2 regions of the Oceanobacillus sp. FSL W7-1293 genome follow, and region 2 is predicted to be linked to the other one. Evidence: a T-box and tRNA genes for the amino acid it is inferred to sense, from the RefSeq annotation. Region 2 holds a T-box; the other holds one or more tRNA genes.
What was found. A T-box is a leader RNA that pairs with one kind of tRNA and senses whether it is charged. The one in region 2 lies ahead of MKY65_RS13170 (valine--tRNA ligase), so its partner is inferred to be a tRNA-Val.
Positions count from the first base shown of each region.

Region 1 (9,718 bases), 650 kb from region 2:
TCTGCAAGGATTTATTTCTTCGCTCAAACTGGTCTTTTACATAATCTTCCTGTGAATACGTCTTCACAACATGCTGACCGGAAACGATTTCTTCTACATAGCCGTTTACATCTCCCAGATCCCGTTGCTGTAATTTATATAGAGGGCCGGTTCTTCTTGTAATCCAGCGCATCGCGAAAAACATTACCGGAATAATCGACATCGTAACAGCTGTCAGAATAGGACTCAGATAGAGCATAATACTGACTGTGCCGATTAAAGTAAGCACACTGGCGAAAATTTGAATCACTGATTGGTTCAGGGTGTTATTAATATTATCGATATCATTGGTTAACCGGCTCATCAACTCTCCATGCTGCCGCTGGTCAAAGTAGGAGATAGGAAGGCGGTGAAATTGTTCAAATAAATTTTTTCTCAGTGTATATACAGTTTGCTGTGCAATATCTACCATCCAATAGTTTTGCAGAAAAAGCGATAAGGAATGGATCATGTAGACGATAACCAAACCTAAAAGCAGCAGACCAAGTCCGTTTAGCTGCCCGACTGCAATAAAATGGTCAATGGACATTCCGACTAGAAAGGGACCCAATAGAGCAAATAATGAACTGATAACGACCATGAAAATGACAAGAAATAATTTCCCTTTTTCCACTTTTAAATAGTTCCAGATTCGTTTTAAGGCAGCTCCCATGTTTTCTGCTTTTTTTGAAGCACCTGTATTCACATTTGATATATCAATTCGTTTATATTGAAAAGCTGCTTTTAAAGAACTATTTCGCATGGAGAACCTCCTTTTCCTGCTGTGATTCTGCGACAGCCCGGTATAATTCAGAGCGGTCGAGCAGTTCATTATGCGAGCCGATATCCAGAACTTTCCCTTGGTCAAGCAGGAGTATCCGGTCGGACGTTTTAGCAGTAGTTATTTTTTGCGTGATCAGAAGAACTGTACATGGATAATGATCCAATGCTTGCAGAAAACGTGCTTCAGTAGCTAAATCAAGTGCACTTGTACTGTCATCGAGCATTAACATCTCCGGCTTGCGAATAAGGGCGCGGGCAATAGAGATACGTTGTTTTTGTCCACCTGAGAGATTTACTCCTTTCTGACCGACTCTGGTTTCATATTGATGTTCCAGATGCTGAATCGTATCATGGATTTGTGCATCCTTCGCTGCTTGAATCACTTCATCCATTGTTGCGTCTTTTTTTCCGAAAGCGATGTTGTCAAAAATAGATCCGGTAAATAAAAGCGGTGTCTGCGGAACGTAACCGATACCATCTCGTAAAACCTTGAAGGAATAGTCCGTTAAAGGTATATCATCTACGTAAATATTTCCTTTAGAAGGCTCGTAAAGGCGGGGGATCAACTGGAATAAAGAAGTCTTTCCGGACCCTGTTGCTCCAATAATCGCCAGTCGTTCACCAGCATTTACGGAGAATGAAATATCTGATAATGTTTCCTTTAATGCGTCCGGATAACGGAAAGAAACATTTTCAAATACGATGCGTCCTTTCGACAAAGAAAAACCCGCCTGTTTTAGCTTCTCTTGTTCTCCATCTTCCTCTGTGAGCACCTCGCTGATTCGCTCGGCAGACGCCTTTGTTCTGGAAAGTATCATGATAATAAAAGAAAACATGGAAATGGCCATCGCTACACGAAGCGCATAATTGATCATCGTAACAACTTCACCAATATTTGCCTGCCCGTTAACAGTTTGGATGCTTCCGAACCAGATAATAAAAATTAAACTTAAATTCATAACAAACAATAAAACGGGACCGGTTGATTCCACAATTCGAAAGGTTTTCCGGGTCGTGACAGCAAGTGTCCGGTTGGCGCCATCAAATCGGTTTTCTTCTGTGCTGCGGCGGGTAAAGGCTTTGATCAGTCTCATTCCGGCAAGGTTTTCCTGCATGACACGATTGACATCATCTACATTGCTCTGTACCTGTTTAAATAATTTGCTTGAAATTTTTAATATCCATAAAAGAAATAAAATGAGCAGCGGGACAGTGACTAAAAAAATCAATGCCAGCTGCGCATTGACTACAAAAGCCATAATAACGCCGCCAAGAACAGTCAATGGTGCTTTTGCCATAATCCGAAGCACCATGAAAACAGTATTCTGAATCTGACGGATATCATTTGTAAACCGTGTAACCAGAGAAGATGTAGGATATTTATTTAATTTTGCATAGGTGAAGTTCTGAATCTTGGAAAATAGTTCCTCCCGCAAATCATAAGCATAGGAAAAGCTGACATGAGAGGATAGAAAAGAATTTAGAACGCCTGCAAGAAAGGATAAAAGAGCCAGGCCAATCATAATCGAACCCCAAAATGAAATATTTTGAATATCCTGATTTACTACCCCTTGATTAATCATCAGTCCTAAGAAGAGGGGAAGCAGCAGCTCTACCGTTAGCTCGATAAGCATTAATGAGAATGCAATTATTGAAGGAAATGTATAAGGTCTTAAATAGGAAAACACCTTTCGCAAATCAACCACCCGCCAATTTAAAAGTAAACGTATTCAGAAATTAAAATGGAAATAAATTGTTTATTATATTATAGAATGAATGAAGATAGATAAGCTAGTATTTGGTTCGGGTTACGAAGTGACGCCAGGGTATTGTATTTAGAAAACTGTTATTAGAATCGTACTGCTGTTAATCGGTGATATTAATTGATATCACCTAAATATACAGAAAATGCCTTACCTGATTCATAAGCCATGATTTTTTCACGAAGTGTTTGAGGATATAATCGATAATTTAATAAATCTGTTAACGGCAGCCATTCAATACCTACTTGTCCATCATCGGGCACCGAGCCATTTCTAATTTCACTATTGCTGCTTTTAACATCACACAAAAACATATACTCCATTTGATGCAATTTGGAATCAAACGCAGCATGCTCATGGTTTTTTCCTATATATTCTCTGACGAATAATAGGTTACCTATTTCAACAGCAGCATTGATTTCCTCTAAACATTCTCTGCTTAATGTTTGATGCAAATTTTCTCCATGTTCTTGGCCGCCGCCGGGCAAGATAAAGTAGTATCCGTCCTTATCTCGTTTTTTAATTGTAAGCAGTTGTTTATTCTGAATAATAATTGCTTTTGCTGAGTTTCTTATATTCATTGTAGTCCTCCTTAGTTGATTGGAATTTTTAAGTGTAGTTTAGAAACATTCACATTTTCTAAACGTATTCATAATGAACCAGTTTAAAACAAGAATAACTAAATACCTGTAGAATGTTAGATAAAGAGGATTAATAAATAAAAAAATAGCAACTCCTAAATGATTAGAAGTCGCTATTTATTAATGAATGATTCCGATTGGACTCGAACCAACGACTTCCACCCTGTCAAGGTGGCGCTCTCCCAGCTGAGCTACGGAATCGTATGTAAGTACAAATTATATTATACAGCCAAATGAAGCAGAAGACAAGCTAATAAATATTTATTTCGTTCTAATTGAATCGCATCGAAAATGACTTTTTGGTGACTGCTTTATTTTAATAGACTATTCTCTATGCTTTTGTCCGCCTATTAAAGTGGTATAAATGAGGGACAATACTTCTTAGGAATAGATAAATTTAAAATCATAAGAATATTTAATAACTTCCCTTCATTCCATGATTCCTGTAAAATAAAGTAGACTTCTATTAAAATTATATTGTAAAGAGAGAGGAAATATAAAAATGCTAGAAAAATTAAAAGCCTATCGATTTCCACTTATTCTTTTAGCTTCTATTATTATTGGAGCGATAATTGGATTGATTTTTGGAGAAGATGCAACTGTCATCAAACCTTTTGGGGATTTATTTATTAATTTATTATTTATGATTGTTATCCCACTTGTATTTTTCTCGATTTCTTCAGCTATTGCCAGCATGGATAGCATGAAGCGGCTTGGGAAAATCATGGGATCGATGATTACCGTATTTATCGTAACGGGGGTGATTGCCTCTGTATTTATGCTTATTGCAGTAGTTATTTTTGAGCCTGGATCAGGCGTAGATATTCCGTTAAATGCTCCTGAAAATGTGGAAGAGCAAAGCTTATCAGATCAATTAGTCAATACATTTACTGTACCAGATTTTGTTGATTTATTTTCAAGAGATAACATGATGGCTCTTATCGTTATGTCAATACTGATTGGTGTTGCAACTGGATTGACAGGAGAAAAGGGGAGGCCATTTGGAAGATTACTAACGAGTGCTTCTGATGTGTTTATGAAGTTGATCAAACTCATTATGTATTATGCTCCGATTGGACTCGGTGCTTATTTTGCATCTTTAGTAGGAGAATTTGGGACAGCGTTGATTGGTGATTATGCAAAAGCAGTGATTGTTTATTACCCAGTGGCTGTATTGTATTTCGCAATTGGTTTTACATTATATGCCTTTCTTGCCGGCGGAGGAAAAGGGGTCAGCCGCTTTTGGAAGAATATACTAGGACCGGCTGCAACCTCGCTGGGGACTGGAAGCAGTGTTGCAACAATCCCGGTTAACCTGCAGGCAGCCGAACGAATCGGTGTTCCGAAAGATATTCGCGAGACTATTATGCCGCTTGGAGCAACCATTCATATGGATGGTTCCTGTCTATCTGCGATGTTAAAAATCGCTTTTATCTTTGGCGTGTTTAACCAGGACTTCACTGGAATCGATACATTTTTAACTGCCATTGGTATTTGTTTATTATCTGGTATCGTTATGAGCGGAATCCCGGGCGGCGGTTTTACAGGAGAGTTAATGATTATTACATTGTATGGCTTTCCGATTGAGGCCCTGCCAATCATCACAGCTATTGGAGTGGTTGTTGACCCGCCAGCTACAATGGTGAACTCTACTGGTGATACGGTGTCGAGTATGGTTGTGGCAAGACATATCGAAGGGAAGGACTGGATGGAGAAAGCAGATGCCGCCAGGACTTAATTTATAAAATGCAAAGGTGCTGTGTCCCGGTAAGTTTGGGGTACAGCACCTTTTTTAAATTATTTAGTTTAGAAATATATTATTCGTGGAACACAAATAATATAAATAAATTGTTAGATTTCGTAGGAGGTATATTAACATGAGTGATGGTTTTAAAGATAAAATTAAAGGTGCAGGAGATAAAGTAAAAGGTGAAGCAAAAGAAGCGTACGGCAAAGCAACCGATAACCCGAAAAAGCAAGCGGAAGGAAAAGCTGATAAAGCAAAGGGTGCCGCAAAAGATAAAAAAGGTGAAATAAAAGATGAGCTGAATAGTTCGAATGAAGATAATACGAAATAATAGAGCTGTTTTTGCATCAATATCGTTTTGAAAATCGTTTTATCAACTTTTTTCACACAAACAAAACCCCGGATTTCTTGTCTACCAAGAAATCCGGGGTTTTGAATAGGATTCTCGTTATTAACGAGAGTAGAATTCAACAATAAGCTGTTCGTTAATCTCAGCTGGAAGTTCAGAACGCTCAGGGAAACGAGCATACGTACCTTCTTTTTTCTCCGCATCAAAAGTAGTATATTCTGGTACGAAGTTGTTCACTTCAATCGCTTCTGTAACGATATCTAGTTTTTGAGATTTTTCACGAAGAGCAATTGCTTGACCTGGTTTTACAGAGTAAGATGGGATATCTACGCGAGCGCCATCTACTGTAACGTGACCATGGTTAACCAATTGACGTGCTTGCTTGCGTGTGCGAGCAAGACCTAAACGGTAAACAAGGTTATCAAGACGAGATTCAAGAAGAATCATGAAGTTCTCACCGTGGATACCTTTCATGTTACCAGCTTTATTGAACAGGTTACGGAATTGACGTTCGTTCAATCCGTACATGAAGCGTAGTTTTTGCTTCTCTTGCATTTGCAAGCCGTATTCAGATAGTTTTCTGCGTGAGTTCGGTCCATGTTGACCAGGAGCGTAAGGGCGTTTATCTAATTCCTTACCAGTTCCAGTTAATGAAATGCCAAGACGACGTGATTTCTTCCATACTGATCCAGTATAACGTGACATAGGACATTTCCTCCTTTATGTTTTATTTGCATAAAATAAAACGCGCGTGATCGTTCCGTTGTTCATTATGTTTTCATGTACCATCGCTCCAGCAGCAGAGAGTTACACGATACACCTTTATAAGCTGAAACTTACAAAGGAACAAAATGAGTGCAAGCGTCGACTCACTTAGGCCACTTTATTATTTTACACAAACTATAGTATATAATTTACACATACGCTTGTCAACATAAAATTAACATAGAGTTAAATAAATCAAGCTAAATCAGAGTGGAATTAACAAAATGTTAAATTAGAATATTATTTTTTCTCTAAGAGCAAAAATGATTTATTATGCATTCGAATCCGTTATAATGAATATATCTACAGTTACCATTTATAGTGAAAAAGAACGTTTATAAATGTTTCTCAAGCTGTGCAACAAATTTTTCTAAATTATCTTGGTCAATCGCATCGAATCTGTCATATATCGGACTGTCAATATCCAAAACGCCGATAATTTCGTTATTCCGGGAAATAGGAATAACAACTTCAGATTTTGACGCTCCATCGCAGGCGATATGACCAGGAAATTGATGGACATCTGCTATGCGCTGTGTTTTATTTTCAGAAACCGCAGTACCGCAAACTCCTTTTCCAAAAGGGATACGAATGCATGCAGGAAGTCCTTGAAAGGGGCCGAGCACTAATTCTTCGTTTTCGGTTAAGTAGAATCCAACCCAGTTAACTTCATCTAAAAATTGGTTGAGCAGAGAGGAAGCATTTGCTAATAGCGCGGTTTGATTTGATTCTCCTGTGGATAGTGCATCCAGCTGTTTAATAAGAAGCTCATAGTCTTTTGTTTTTTCTCCAGAATAATCAAGTTGTTGAAACATGATGTATTACCTCCTAAAAGTTTATAGTAAAAGCGTGACAAATAATGACATATTGAAATTTATTGTCGATAATCGATTAAAGGATTTATCCCTTTCTTTGTCGTATGAATAGAGTAAGGAGTTGAAAAGAATGAAAAATAATATAACGAAGCAAAAAGTAGTTGATGCTGCTTCCTCCCTATTCTTTCAAAAAGGATTCCATGGCACTTCTGTGCGCGATATTGCAGAGCGGGCCTCTGTGAATGTTTCCTTGATCAGCTATTATTTTAAAGGGAAGCAGGGCCTTTTAGAATATGCTGTAACAAACTATTATGAAGCATATTTAGAAAAAATAGAAGAATCACTGGAAAAAACAGAAGCCGATGCTGCAATCTATCGATTAAATGAATTAATTTTTACAATTATACATTATAAGCAAATGCATCATCAATTAACATGTTTTATTCAGCGCGAATTATCTCTTGATTCCGTGTTCGTCAGAGAAATGACAGTCACCTATCTGGCGAAAGAAAACTATTATTTAAAAGCTCTGTTTCAGGAAACAATTGGTAAAAGCGTCGGACAGGAAGAGAAGCATTATTTATTTATGCAGCTGAAGGGGATGCTGATTACCCCTTATATTTTGCATTCGGATTGGAAAGATCAAATTGTAGGGGAATTTGCTCATGAACAATTTGTTAAGAAATATACGAAAAGTATACAAAAATGGATACAGTTTAATACAGATGTGAGAATAGGAGGGGAGATTCAATAATAAAAAATATGTCTTTTTCTTCGTATTACAATAAAAAGTTGTTGAATTGGTAAGAAAAATGTATTTTCTTTAGCCAAAAGGGCGGAATACATGATATTATAAAGGATATATTATTGTGATTTTTATAATTGTTGATATATTTATATAGAGGTTTATTGGTTGGGAGGCAAAGTATGGCTGTCGTAGTAGGGATTATTTTAGCGATTATTGTATGTTTAACCGTTGCTTTAATTGTAAGAAAACGAGTTTACGATCATGTGGACCATATAGAAAAATGGAAATTAGATATCACGGATAGAGATGTAGCAAAACAGATTGGGCAAATTAAAGCATTGAATCTTTCTGGGGAGACTTTAGAGAAATTTGAAACCTGGAAAGAAGAATGGGAAAAAATCGTAACAAAATCCTTGCCTGACGTAGAAAAATATCTTGTGAATGCAGAGGAAGCAGCTGACCGTTTTCTTGTGCCAAAAGCAAACAAGATTTTAAAAGAAGCGGAAAGTCATCTGGAGAAAACAGAAGAAGAAATAAAAGAAATTATTGCAGAGTTAGAGGAATTACTTCGTGCAGAGGCAAATGGACGTGAAAGCGCGGAGGAGGTAAAGCCTAGAATCAAAGGATTAAGAAGCATGCTTTCCCAATCCAGATACCAGTATGGCAAGGCTGAAAAGGAATTTGATAAAGAAATTGATGCATTGGAACTGATGCTGGAGCAATACGATGAATTTGTGAATGATGGTGATTATTTAAAAGCAAATGAAAGTGTTCAAGAGCTAAAGGAAAGTACTCAAACGGTAGAGAATAAATTAGAATTATTCCCTGATTTGCTCAAACAAGTAAAGCAGGATATGCCGTCACAATTAACAAATCTTTCCGCTGGTATGAAAGAGATGAAGGAAGATGGGTACCGGATTAAACACTTAGGTTTTGAAAAAGAAATTATTACATATCAGGAACAATTGAAAGGCTTGGAATCTCAGCTGGAAACAGCAGATATAACGGAAGTTGAAGAGCAGCTTCAGCAAATGGAGACCCGTATTTCAGAAATGTATGAAGCACTGGAAGGGGAAGCGATTGCTAAAAATTATATAGAGCAGAAAGCTCCGGAGTATGAAGATTCAGTAAAGCAGATAAGTGCTACGTATGAAGCAGCAACACTGGAAATTGAAGAGATCCAAAAAGCTTACCACGTAGAAGACGATGATATGGAACGTTTCCAAACCATGGGTAAAACGATCAAGGCTTTGAAAAATCATGTAGAAACAGTAGAGCAGAGTATAGATGATGACAAACAATCTCATTCTGAATTGAAAAAAGGAATTGAAGAAGGCTTTAAAAAGATTGAAGAGCTGGAAGAAGAACATGAATCGTTTAAAAAGTCTATCGCAAATTTACGGAAAGATGAACTGGAAGCAAGAGACAAGCTGGAAGAAATGCACGGTCAGCTTGCAGAGTTGAATAGAAAGCTGAAAAAGAGTAATATACCAGGAGTGCCAAGTTATATTTGGACGCGTTTTGAAACAGCATTGCAAAAAAACAATAAAGTAATGGAAGCATTAGAAACCTACCCGTTGGATATGAGCAGCGTACAGCACGCATTGACGGAAGCAAAAAGCTCGATTGATCAAGCTTATGAACAAGTGGATATGATGTTGGATCAGGCTTACTTGACGGAGCAGGTGATTCAATATGCAAACCGCTACAGGAGCCAAAATTCAGAGCTGGATCAAAAGCTGAAGGAAGCTGAAAGGTTATTCCGTAATTTTGAATATGAGCTCTCTTTAGAGCATGCTGCCAATGCAGTTGAAGAGGTAGAACCCGGTGCTTTAAAGAAAATAGAATCGTATCAAGAGGAAAGAAACAATTAAAATAATTTTTAACAAATGGTAAGCTCCTCAGGTTTTCCACTACGATAACATAAGAAATATAAGATGAAGGCTGTCGCTAAGAATAAAATACTTATTGCTTAGGTCAGCCTTACATTTTTGTTTACGCAACTAGATTTAATGTAAGAAGGTGCAAATATGATATATTTTGATAATAGTGCGACGACGAAGCCGCATTCAGAAGTCGTAGATAGTTT
Region 1 is NZ_CP150212.1:3,320,308-3,330,025, reverse strand. It holds gene MKY65_RS16335 (ABC transporter ATP-binding protein) at 1-781, opposite strand, end outside; gene MKY65_RS16330 (ABC transporter ATP-binding protein) at 771-2,498, opposite strand; gene MKY65_RS16325 (NUDIX domain-containing protein) at 2,681-3,145, opposite strand; tRNA gene MKY65_RS16320 (tRNA-Val) at 3,334-3,406, opposite strand; gene MKY65_RS16315 (dicarboxylate/amino acid:cation symporter) at 3,708-4,943, shown strand; gene MKY65_RS16310 (CsbD family protein) at 5,083-5,283, shown strand; gene rpsD (30S ribosomal protein S4) at 5,404-6,006, opposite strand; gene MKY65_RS16300 (GAF domain-containing protein) at 6,402-6,881, opposite strand; gene refZ (forespore capture DNA-binding protein RefZ) at 7,012-7,635, shown strand; gene ezrA (septation ring formation regulator EzrA) at 7,809-9,503, shown strand; gene MKY65_RS16285 (cysteine desulfurase family protein) at 9,660-9,718, shown strand, end outside.
Region 1: it encodes a tRNA-Val, which carries the amino acid that the T-box ahead of MKY65_RS13170 (valine--tRNA ligase) is inferred to sense. The anticodon was not compared.

Region 2 (9,718 bases):
ACTTCTTATCTTTGATGAGGTAATGTCTGGTTTCCGTGTCGGCTACTACAGCGCGCAGGGACATTTTGATGTTACTCCGGATTTGACTTGTCTTGGTAAAGTTATTGGCGGCGGTCTGCCTGTCGGCGCGTACGGCGGAAAACGTGAAATTATTGAGCAGATTGCACCGACTGGTCCGATTTATCAAGCCGGTACATTATCCGGTAACCCCTTAGCTATGACAGCGGGCTATGAATCGTTAGCGTCCTTGTCAGAAGCGTCCTATGAAGAAATTAATAAAAAAGTGGACCGTCTTACAGAAGGATTCCGCCAGGCGGCAGATAAATATGATATACCGCTTCATATTAATCGTGCCGGTTCAATGGTCGGTGTATTCTTCACAGATCAGGAAGTTGTCGATTTTGAAACGGCGCAATCCTCTAATTTAGACTACTTTGCGCAATATTACCGTGCGATGATTGAAGAAGGCGTATTTTTGCCGCCATCTCAATTTGAAGGATTATTCTTATCTACTGCACATACAGATGAGGATATTGAAAAGACAATTGCAGCAGTGCATACTGCTTTTTCTAAGATTGAAAAGTAATTATAAAAAGATTAGTAAAAGAGAAATCCAAGTGGGTTTCTCTTTTTTTAGGAATAAGAGGGAAGTCGACTCCTGCGGGAAAAGCAACAGGTAGACCTGAGCAGGAAGTAGTTTTCTTACCGTGCGGCTAAGCCGTTGCCCGCGGAAAGCGACTTCCCGGGACTGCGATTACTCGCTCCATCGAAAACCGTCGTAGCGGACATCTGCTCGGCAAGAATACCAGTATTTTAAAGACCAAGTGATTTTCTTGGTTTTTCTTACTGACAGGATATTACTTTCACAAAATTTCAGGCGGGGTGATCATACAATGATGCTGTTTCAAAATAATAAGCTAACCGTTCGTAAATTAGCAAAAGAGGATAATTATTTACTGGCAAAGTGGCTTTCTGATCCGGCAGTTCTTCAATTTTACGATGGGAGAGATAATCCATTTGATTTAGAAAAAGTGAATGAAAAATTTTATCCGCTTCAAGACAATGTAGTCCGATGTATCATAGCTTTTGATAGTTTGAAAATCGGTTACATTCAATATTATCTATTAAATATAAATACGAGAAAAAAATACGGTTATTTAAATGATAAAGATGTTATTTATGGAATGGACCAATTTATAGGAGAAACGCAATACTGGGATAGAGGTATTGGCAGCCTCCTGATCAAGTCAATGGTTGCTTATTTAATTAACAAGAAACGCATAAATAAAGTCGTCATGGATCCTCAAGCCTGGAATAAAAGAGCGATTCGCTGTTACGAGAAAAGTGGTTTTAAGAAAATAAAATTACTTCCTTGCCATGAACTGCATGAGGGGGAATATCGGGATTGCTGGTTAATGGAATACCGGGAAACAGAGTGATTTTTTGAAGGGCATTTAACATAAACGATACCCCGGCTTTTCTTGTTTGCTTTAAACCAATCTTCCTCCTTAGCATATTCCGCGGTTTCTTATCATATAAATGATAACGAATGATTCGCATCTGGACTGTTTGCGAGAGGAGGAATACATTTGTCAGTAGATTCTAATTCATTTATTTTTGAACTGGAAGAATCACTGTTTTTTGAAAAAGGACAGGAAGTAGAAGAACTCAGGGGAATTTCCATTGAACCAGAAATAACAATCGAATCATTAGATAACTATATTTCTATCCATGGCAATCTTGAGCTGCAGGGAGAATATCAAAAAGTAAATGGTGAAGAAGAAGGAGAAGAGATTTTTGACTTTGATCAAATTCAAGCTAAGCGTTATGTCGAAAGTATTAGAGAGGTAAATGGACTGTATGTATTCACCCATAAATTTCCTGTAGATATATCTGTGCCGCCTCATCGGGTGAATAAAATAGAAGATGTCACGGTGCAAATTGAATCCTTTGATTATGATTTATTAGGTGCAGATAGTTTAAAAATTACTGCTGCGGTTGAGATTCAAGGGATTTTACAGGATGAAGCATATCGTCCGTCAGAAGAAAATTGGGAAACAGCAGAAGCGGATCAAGAACAGGTAGGAGACACATTTTCCTTTGAAATAGAACTTCCGGAAGAAGCATTGACCCGCAATGAACAAACGATCTTGGAAGATCAGAAAAAATTAGAAGAACTGCTAGCGTCGGAAGAAGAAATAAAACCGGAAGTTGAGCCGATATTAGAAGAAAGCCCTTCGGAAGAAGCATTAATTCGTAATGAGCAAACGATATCGAAAGATCAGAAAAAAATGGAAGAACTATTAACATTGCAAGAAAGCCATTCAGAAGAGGAGCCAGAAGATGACCCGGATCGATGGAAAGTAAAGTCACAGCCTCTTTCTGAATATTTTGAGTCTCTTTCGAAAGGAAAGGCTTCAGAGGATGATTCAGAAGAAGAAGAGCAGATGGAAGAGGTATTAGAAGCTGAGGAAGATATGGAGATGACAGAGGAGAAACCAGGCTGGGATGTCGCTGATGAATCCGAGGTGATTGATTATATAGAAGATACCTTCTATCCAGATACACCCAGGGAGGAAGAAATACTGGTGGCTGAAGAAACGAAAAAAGAGGAGGAACGAACAGAAAGCGAATCGTTACTATCTCAGATTTTCCGTGAAGCAGACGAGGATCATTATGCCAAAATGCGTCTGTGCATTGTTCAGGAGAATGACACAATCGATACCATAGCAGAACGGTTTGCAATCAGCCCGCTGCAATTAATCAAGCATAACCAATTAGAAGAAGAATTGGAAGTAAATGAAGGACAGCTGCTTTATATTCCATCTAAACAATAAATAAAGACTCTGCACAAATAATGAATGAGATTATTTGTGCCGGAGTTTTACATAATCTATGTTTTTAATTATTTTATACAGGTTAATATTCAGATGTAATGCAGATTTGATATACACGAGCAATTCCGAGTTTACAAATAAGGGGTGACATGTAGTGAATATATGGAAGAAGGTCCTGGAAGCATATCATATCTATCCCGTCAGTATCGAAAAACAGACAGAGCGTGTTGTAAAAGTATTTGACGGTATGCAGGAATATGCTTTGAAGCGCAGTTTTTTAACAGAACAGACGATGGAGAATTGGCAGCATGTCTACCGTATTGCTCGTGAAAAAAATGTGACAGAGATTTTACCTGTGTATTTAACCCGGGACAATGCATTTTTTCATAAGGAGGAAAACTTTTACTATTATTTAACACCTTGGATTGACTCTCCGGAGGTCACAGATTCCGCGTATAACATTGAGCGAACAATGCAGACACTTGCACAGATTCATAAAAAGACAAGGCAGACCAGCCGTATTAAATCCGATCGTCTTAAAGAATCATTTCAAGGATTTTCGAGCTTTTGCAAGCAATCCTTAGATCAGCTCCATGTTCGTGTCACCGATTATGAAAGCCGAAAATATATGTCACCGTTTGAACTGCTTTATTGCACGCATTATAAGGGTGTTTGCCATGCTGTAGGGCTGCTGCAAGATAAACTGTATCAAATCTATGGAGAGGAAGAAACGGAGATTTTATGGTCTTCCAGCTTATGTCATCAACGAGTCGATGATACGCATTCAAAGGGAGGCTATTTAATTAATTGGGAATCAGGTGGTTTTGAACATCCGGCACGTGATTTATCCCATTATTTCCGAGGATTGACAGGCGCTTATAACCAGCCTGAAGAAACGATACAGCAAGCATTTACCGTCTATCAAAAAACAAATCATCTGACTGTAAAGGAAATGCATCTTGTTTCTGTCTATTTACTAAATCCATCATTCTATTTAAGTGTACTCAAGAATTATACAGACCGCCGCACAAAGAAATCGATGGTTAATCAGGTCAAAGAGCTGCAGCAGCAATTCCGCCGTTTAGAATTTGGGATGAATTGGGTGGAGTTTATACAAGAAACATATGAGTCCAAGGAAGAACAGCCAGACTAAATCCATTGCAGATAAAAAGCTACCACTAGACCAATTAGGAGTCCAAGTAATAAAATATCAAGTGTTGTTGGTATTAAAAGCGTCCGGATAAGCTGGAAAATCATAATTGGTGTACACACGGTTTCCGCAACAAAAATACATTTTCTAGCCCATGGCGGGAGCCGGTAACGATAGAAACGAGACATCTTTTTTCACCTCCTGTTTGTTTGATAAAGATAAACTTCAGAAATTTGATATATTATGTTATGTATAAATGCTCGAAAGGTGTGTCAATAATATAGATACACTTTTTTTTAATGAACCGGGAACAAGCCTATTTATCGGTAAATATATGAAAATCTAGTTGACGTTCTCAGAAGGAAACGATAAAATAAATGTTACGAAGAAAACATACGAACACGTGGAAGAGAAGTAGTAAAGAAAAAACGCTCTTAGAGAGGGAAATCCTGTGCTGAAAATTTCCTGGGAAGGTTGTTCTTGAAGTCGTCTCTGATGTAGAATCTTTGAAAAATGGAGTAGGAGATTCCGGTTGTCAGCCGATATTCATGACCATAAGTGTGCTTCAATCAGGCTGCAACAGCTTTTATTGATCAGCAAACAAAGGTGGTACCACGGAAATATACCTTTTCGTCCTTTATTTATAAGGATGAAAAGGTTTTTTTAGTTGAACGAATAAAGGAGGTTTTTTAACATGTCAGATAAACAAAATCAGCTTCCTCCTAAATATAATCCACAGGAAGTGGAAGCAGGAAGATATCAGTTTTGGTTAGATGGGAAGTTTTTTGAAGCAAAGGATGATCCGGAAAAAGAGCCGTATTCCATTGTGATTCCGCCGCCAAATGTAACAGGGCGATTGCATTTAGGGCATGCATGGGATACAACGATGCAGGATACCATCACACGTATGAAGCGTATGCAGGGCTATGATGTATTGTGGCTTCCTGGAATGGACCATGCGGGGATTGCTACCCAGGCAAAGGTAGAAGCAAAATTAAAAGAATTGGGAACAAACCGTTATGAGCTTGGACGGAAAAAGTTCCTAGAAAAATCCTGGGAGTGGAAAGAGGAATATGCAAGCTTTATTCGCTCGCAGTGGGAGAAGCTTGGACTTGGTTTAGACTATTCCCGGGAGCGTTTCACGTTAGACGAAGGTTTGTCTGAAGCTGTTCGGGAGGTATTTGTCCGTCTTTACGAAAAAGGATTGATTTACCGCGGAGAATATATTATTAACTGGGATCCCTCCACTAAAACAGCCCTTTCAGATATTGAGGTAATTTATGAAGAGATTCCAGGGAAGTTTTATCATATGCGCTATCCGATAAAGGATAGTGAGGAAACAATCGAGATTGCGACGACCCGACCGGAAACCATGCTCGGGGATACGGCCGTTGCGGTGCATCCAAAAGATGAACGCTATCAGCATTTAATCGGCAAGACGGTTATCCTGCCGATTGTAGGAAGAGAAATGCAAATAGTGGCGGATGATTATGTAGATATGGAGCTTGGTTCCGGAGCAGTAAAAATTACACCTGCTCATGATCCAAATGACTTTGAAATCGGGAACCGTCATGATCTAGAGCGTGTCCTTGTGATGAACGAAGATGGCACCATGAATGAAAATGCAGGAAAGTATCAGGGATTAGACCGTTTTGAATGCCGGAAGCAGCTGGTTAAGGACCTGCAAGAGCAGGGCGTGCTATTTGAAATCGAAGAACGTCCACATCAGGTTGGACATTCGGAGAGAAGCGGTGCAGTGGTTGAGCCTTACTTATCTACACAATGGTTTGTAAAAATGGAGCCATTGGCAGAATCAGCTTTGAAGATGCAGGATTCGGACGCGGAAAAAGTCAACTTTGTACCAGAGCGATTTGAAAAAACATATTTCAACTGGATGGATAATATCCGTGACTGGTGTATTTCCAGACAATTATGGTGGGGACACCGGATTCCGGCTTGGTACCATAAAGAAACAGGTGAAATTTATGTAGGCAAAGAAGCGCCAGAGGATGCTGAAAACTGGGAGCAGGATGAGGATGTATTGGATACATGGTTCTCCTCTGCCTTATGGCCGTTCTCTACCATGGGCTGGCCTAATGAAGAATCTGCTGATTTGAAACGTTATTTCCCTACCAATGTTTTGGTAACAGGCTATGATATTATTTTCTTCTGGGTATCCCGGATGATTTTCCAATCAAAGGAATTTATGAATGAACGTCCATTTGAGGATACATTGCTGCATGGTTTAATTCGTGATGCAGAAGGAAGAAAAATGAGTAAATCCCTGGGGAACGGGGTAGACCCGATGGATGTCATTGATAAATACGGTGCCGATTCACTGCGCTATTTCTTAATGACGGGTTCTACACCTGGTCAGGACCTGCGTTTCCATTGGGAGCGAATTGAGTCTACCTGGAATTTTGCCAATAAAGTATGGAATGCCTCCCGCTTTTCTCTTATGAATATGGAAGGGTTCCAGTATGAGGATATTGATTTAACAGGGGACTTAACGGTTGCAGACAGATGGATTTTATCTCGATTGAATGAAACAATTGACCATGTAACGAGAAATGCGGATAAATATGAATTTGGTGAAGCAGGAAGATATCTCTATAACTTTATTTGGGATGAATTCTGTGATTGGTATATTGAAATGGCAAAACTGACGTTATATGGCGAGGATGAAGCTAAGAAAAACACAACCCGTTCTGTTTTGGCTCATGTTTTAGACCAGACGATGCGCATGCTGCATCCGTTTATGCCGTTTATCACAGAGGAGATCTGGCAACAGCTTCCGCATGAAGGAGCATCTATTACAGTCAGCGAATGGCCAAAAGTAAATCTGGCATTTGATGATAAAAAAGCAGTTTCTGAAATGCAGCGCTTAGTCGCTATTATCAAATCTGTACGTAACAGCCGGGCTGAGGTAGATACACCGATGTCTAAGCAAATTGAGATGCTTATCTCCGCAGAAAATGAAGTACTTGTGCAGGAATTAGAAAAAAATCGGGAATATTTAGAGCGTTTCTGTAACCCGAGCTCTCTGCAAATTGCAGAAGATATTGCAGCTCCGGACAAGGCGATGACCTCTGTTGTGACAGGTGCAGAAATCTTTCTTCCTTTAGAAGGCCTGATTGACTTTGATAAAGAAATCGCACGTTTGGAAAACGAACTTGCTAAATGGAACAAAGAAGTAGAAAGAGTGCAGAAAAAGCTCTCTAACCAAGGCTTTATCAGCAAAGCACCAGAAGCATTAGTAGAAGAAGAAAAACAGAAAGAAAAAGATTATCTGGATAAACAGGCGAAAGTAAAAGCCCGTTTAGCAGAATTAAAACAATAATGAAAAATGCTATGAGACAAATTCTCATAGCATTTTTTCTTTTATATACGTTACATATTCTTCTAATATATTGATATCGCTGAGCTTGCTCAGCGTACGCGAACCGACGGCATCTTCAATTTCATTAAATATAAATTCTCCATTTTCCGTGAACATAAAATCAATACCGGCAAGCCCAAAATCATAAGCATTTATAATTGTTTGAACGATATTTTTTTCTGTTTCATTTAACGTATACAGAGATGCTGTTCCGCCAAGAGAGTAATTTGCGCGAAAATCATTTGAATTCTCACGCAAAACAGCTGCTATAATCCTTGTACCAATCACGAACACGCGTAAATCCTTGCCCGGCTGAATATGCTGGGAAGACTGTAACACATAATCTTCCGTTAAGCTTTGACGATATGCTTCCCATTCTTTTTGGCTATGAAGCATCGCAACCTGCTTTCCTCCTTTTCCATTAGCTGTTTTGGCAACAAAAGGAAAATCAAACGGCAAGGAGGGTGGATCCATTTTTCCGGGAAAAAAATAGGTTTCCGGAACAGGAATACCTAGTTGCTGGATAGCGAGATAGCCATATGCTTTATGATTAAATGTTTCTGAGATTATAGAGTGATTAAATACGGTAATTCCCATTAACTCTAATTGTTTATTGAGAAGAGGCTCCATTGTCCGGACGACTGCGAAATCTGCACAGATTTCTTCTCCATTTGCATAGATAACCTGTTTATTTTGGTCTATGCCAATCGATAGATCTTCCCTGACCAATAACGTGAGATGGATGGACTGCTTTTTAGCTTCATCTATAAACCAGTCGATATAGCTTTTATTTCTTATTGAATCTGCTTTCGTATATATGAGCCATCCATTCATCGGGAAAGCTCCTTTTTTATATAAGTTATCATATAATCAGCGGCGTTAACGCCCGTACACTCATATAGATTGCGGATATGTGCGTTCGCATTTATTTCACAAATCAGCAGTTCACTGTCTCGGCCAAATAATAAATCGACGCCGGCAAAATCAGCTCCAATAGCTTTTGCTGCTGCTACAGCCAGCTTTTCTGTATTCTCATTAAGGGGAAAGGGCAGCATTTTGCCTCCATTAGTTACGTTTGCCCGAAAATCTACGTCGTTTTGCCGTTCCACAGCAGTTATCGCTTTGTCACCAACTACCTGAACGCGGATATCCCGGCCTCTGCTTTCCTCTATATAACGCTGAAATACGAAGGGGCGCTCGCCAATATTCGAGATAATATTTGTTAAGCCCTGTTGGTTGTCGATTAAATGAACCTGTTCACCAAAGGAGCCATATGCTTCTTTCACAATCAGCGGAAAACCAAAATGATCGATTATTTCCTGGATATAGTCGGACGGCAGATCACCTGCATGATATTTTTTAGGAGCAATAATCGTTTCCGGAATAGGAAGCTGATTTCTCATGAGCATTTGATAAGTGTAGATTTTATCGTCGCTGATTTCGATAGCATGTGAACTATTAAAGACACGAACCCCCAGCTGCTCCAGCTGTCTTGCCAGATAAATATCCTTGTCGATAAAAAAAGCAAAATCAGGCAGTTTATTATGGTTTGGTATAGGTGACACCGTTCCATTTTTCGGGCATAATAAAGTTAAAACCGCATCGTTTTTTAAACAAATGGTTTTCATTTTTTGTTTTGCAGCGGCTTCTTCAATCATAGTTGCATAATCGAGAAATTTATCCGTTGCGATACTTCCATTAATAATAATCCAGCCAGTATAATTCAAAATCGTACATCCTTTCTGCTAGAGGGTAAAAATTTAGCTATTGGTCAATTTTCCCTGATAACCTTAGGGAAGTCACTGAGGAGATGAAGCGGCCACCTCCCTGTATACAAAAAGTTTTAGCTGTATGTAATATAGCAGGGAAAAGCACGGACGCTTATGCTGTGATAATTAGTATACGATGAAATAGACAAAGGAGGAAAGAAAGATGCGTACGAACATCCATGATTTTTTTGAAAAACGTCAGCAGCTTGGCGTACAGCCGGGGCTAGACCGGATAGAAGCATTATTAGAAGCTTTAGATCATCCGGAGAAGAAGTTTACTTCGGTCCACATTGCCGGTACAAACGGAAAAGGATCCACAGGAGCTTTTTTGCAGGCTGCTTTAAGAGCAAATCGTTATCGGATTGGAACCTTTACATCACCAAGTTTAAATGGTTTGACCGGATTTATTCTCTACAATGGGGAATTTATTTCAGAAGATGTATTCGCCGAACTATTTGAAGAAATAAATCCAATCATTGAACAAATGGATCAAGAAGGCAAGCCGCCAAGCCATTTTGAAATTATGACAGCAATGGCATTTTTATATTTCTCCAGAAATGTTGATATAGCTATTATTGAAGCT
Region 2 is NZ_CP150212.1:2,673,863-2,683,580, reverse strand. It holds gene hemL (glutamate-1-semialdehyde 2,1-aminomutase) at 1-586, shown strand, start outside; gene MKY65_RS13190 (GNAT family N-acetyltransferase) at 894-1,439, shown strand; gene spoVID (stage VI sporulation protein D) at 1,590-2,837, shown strand; gene ysxE (spore coat protein YsxE) at 2,992-3,990, shown strand; gene MKY65_RS13175 (hypothetical protein) at 3,987-4,175, opposite strand; T-box leader at 4,383-4,628, shown strand; gene MKY65_RS13170 (valine--tRNA ligase) at 4,682-7,327, shown strand; gene MKY65_RS13165 (hypothetical protein) at 7,352-8,200, opposite strand; gene MKY65_RS13160 (RimK family alpha-L-glutamate ligase) at 8,197-9,093, opposite strand; gene MKY65_RS13155 (folylpolyglutamate synthase/dihydrofolate synthase family protein) at 9,299-9,718, shown strand, end outside.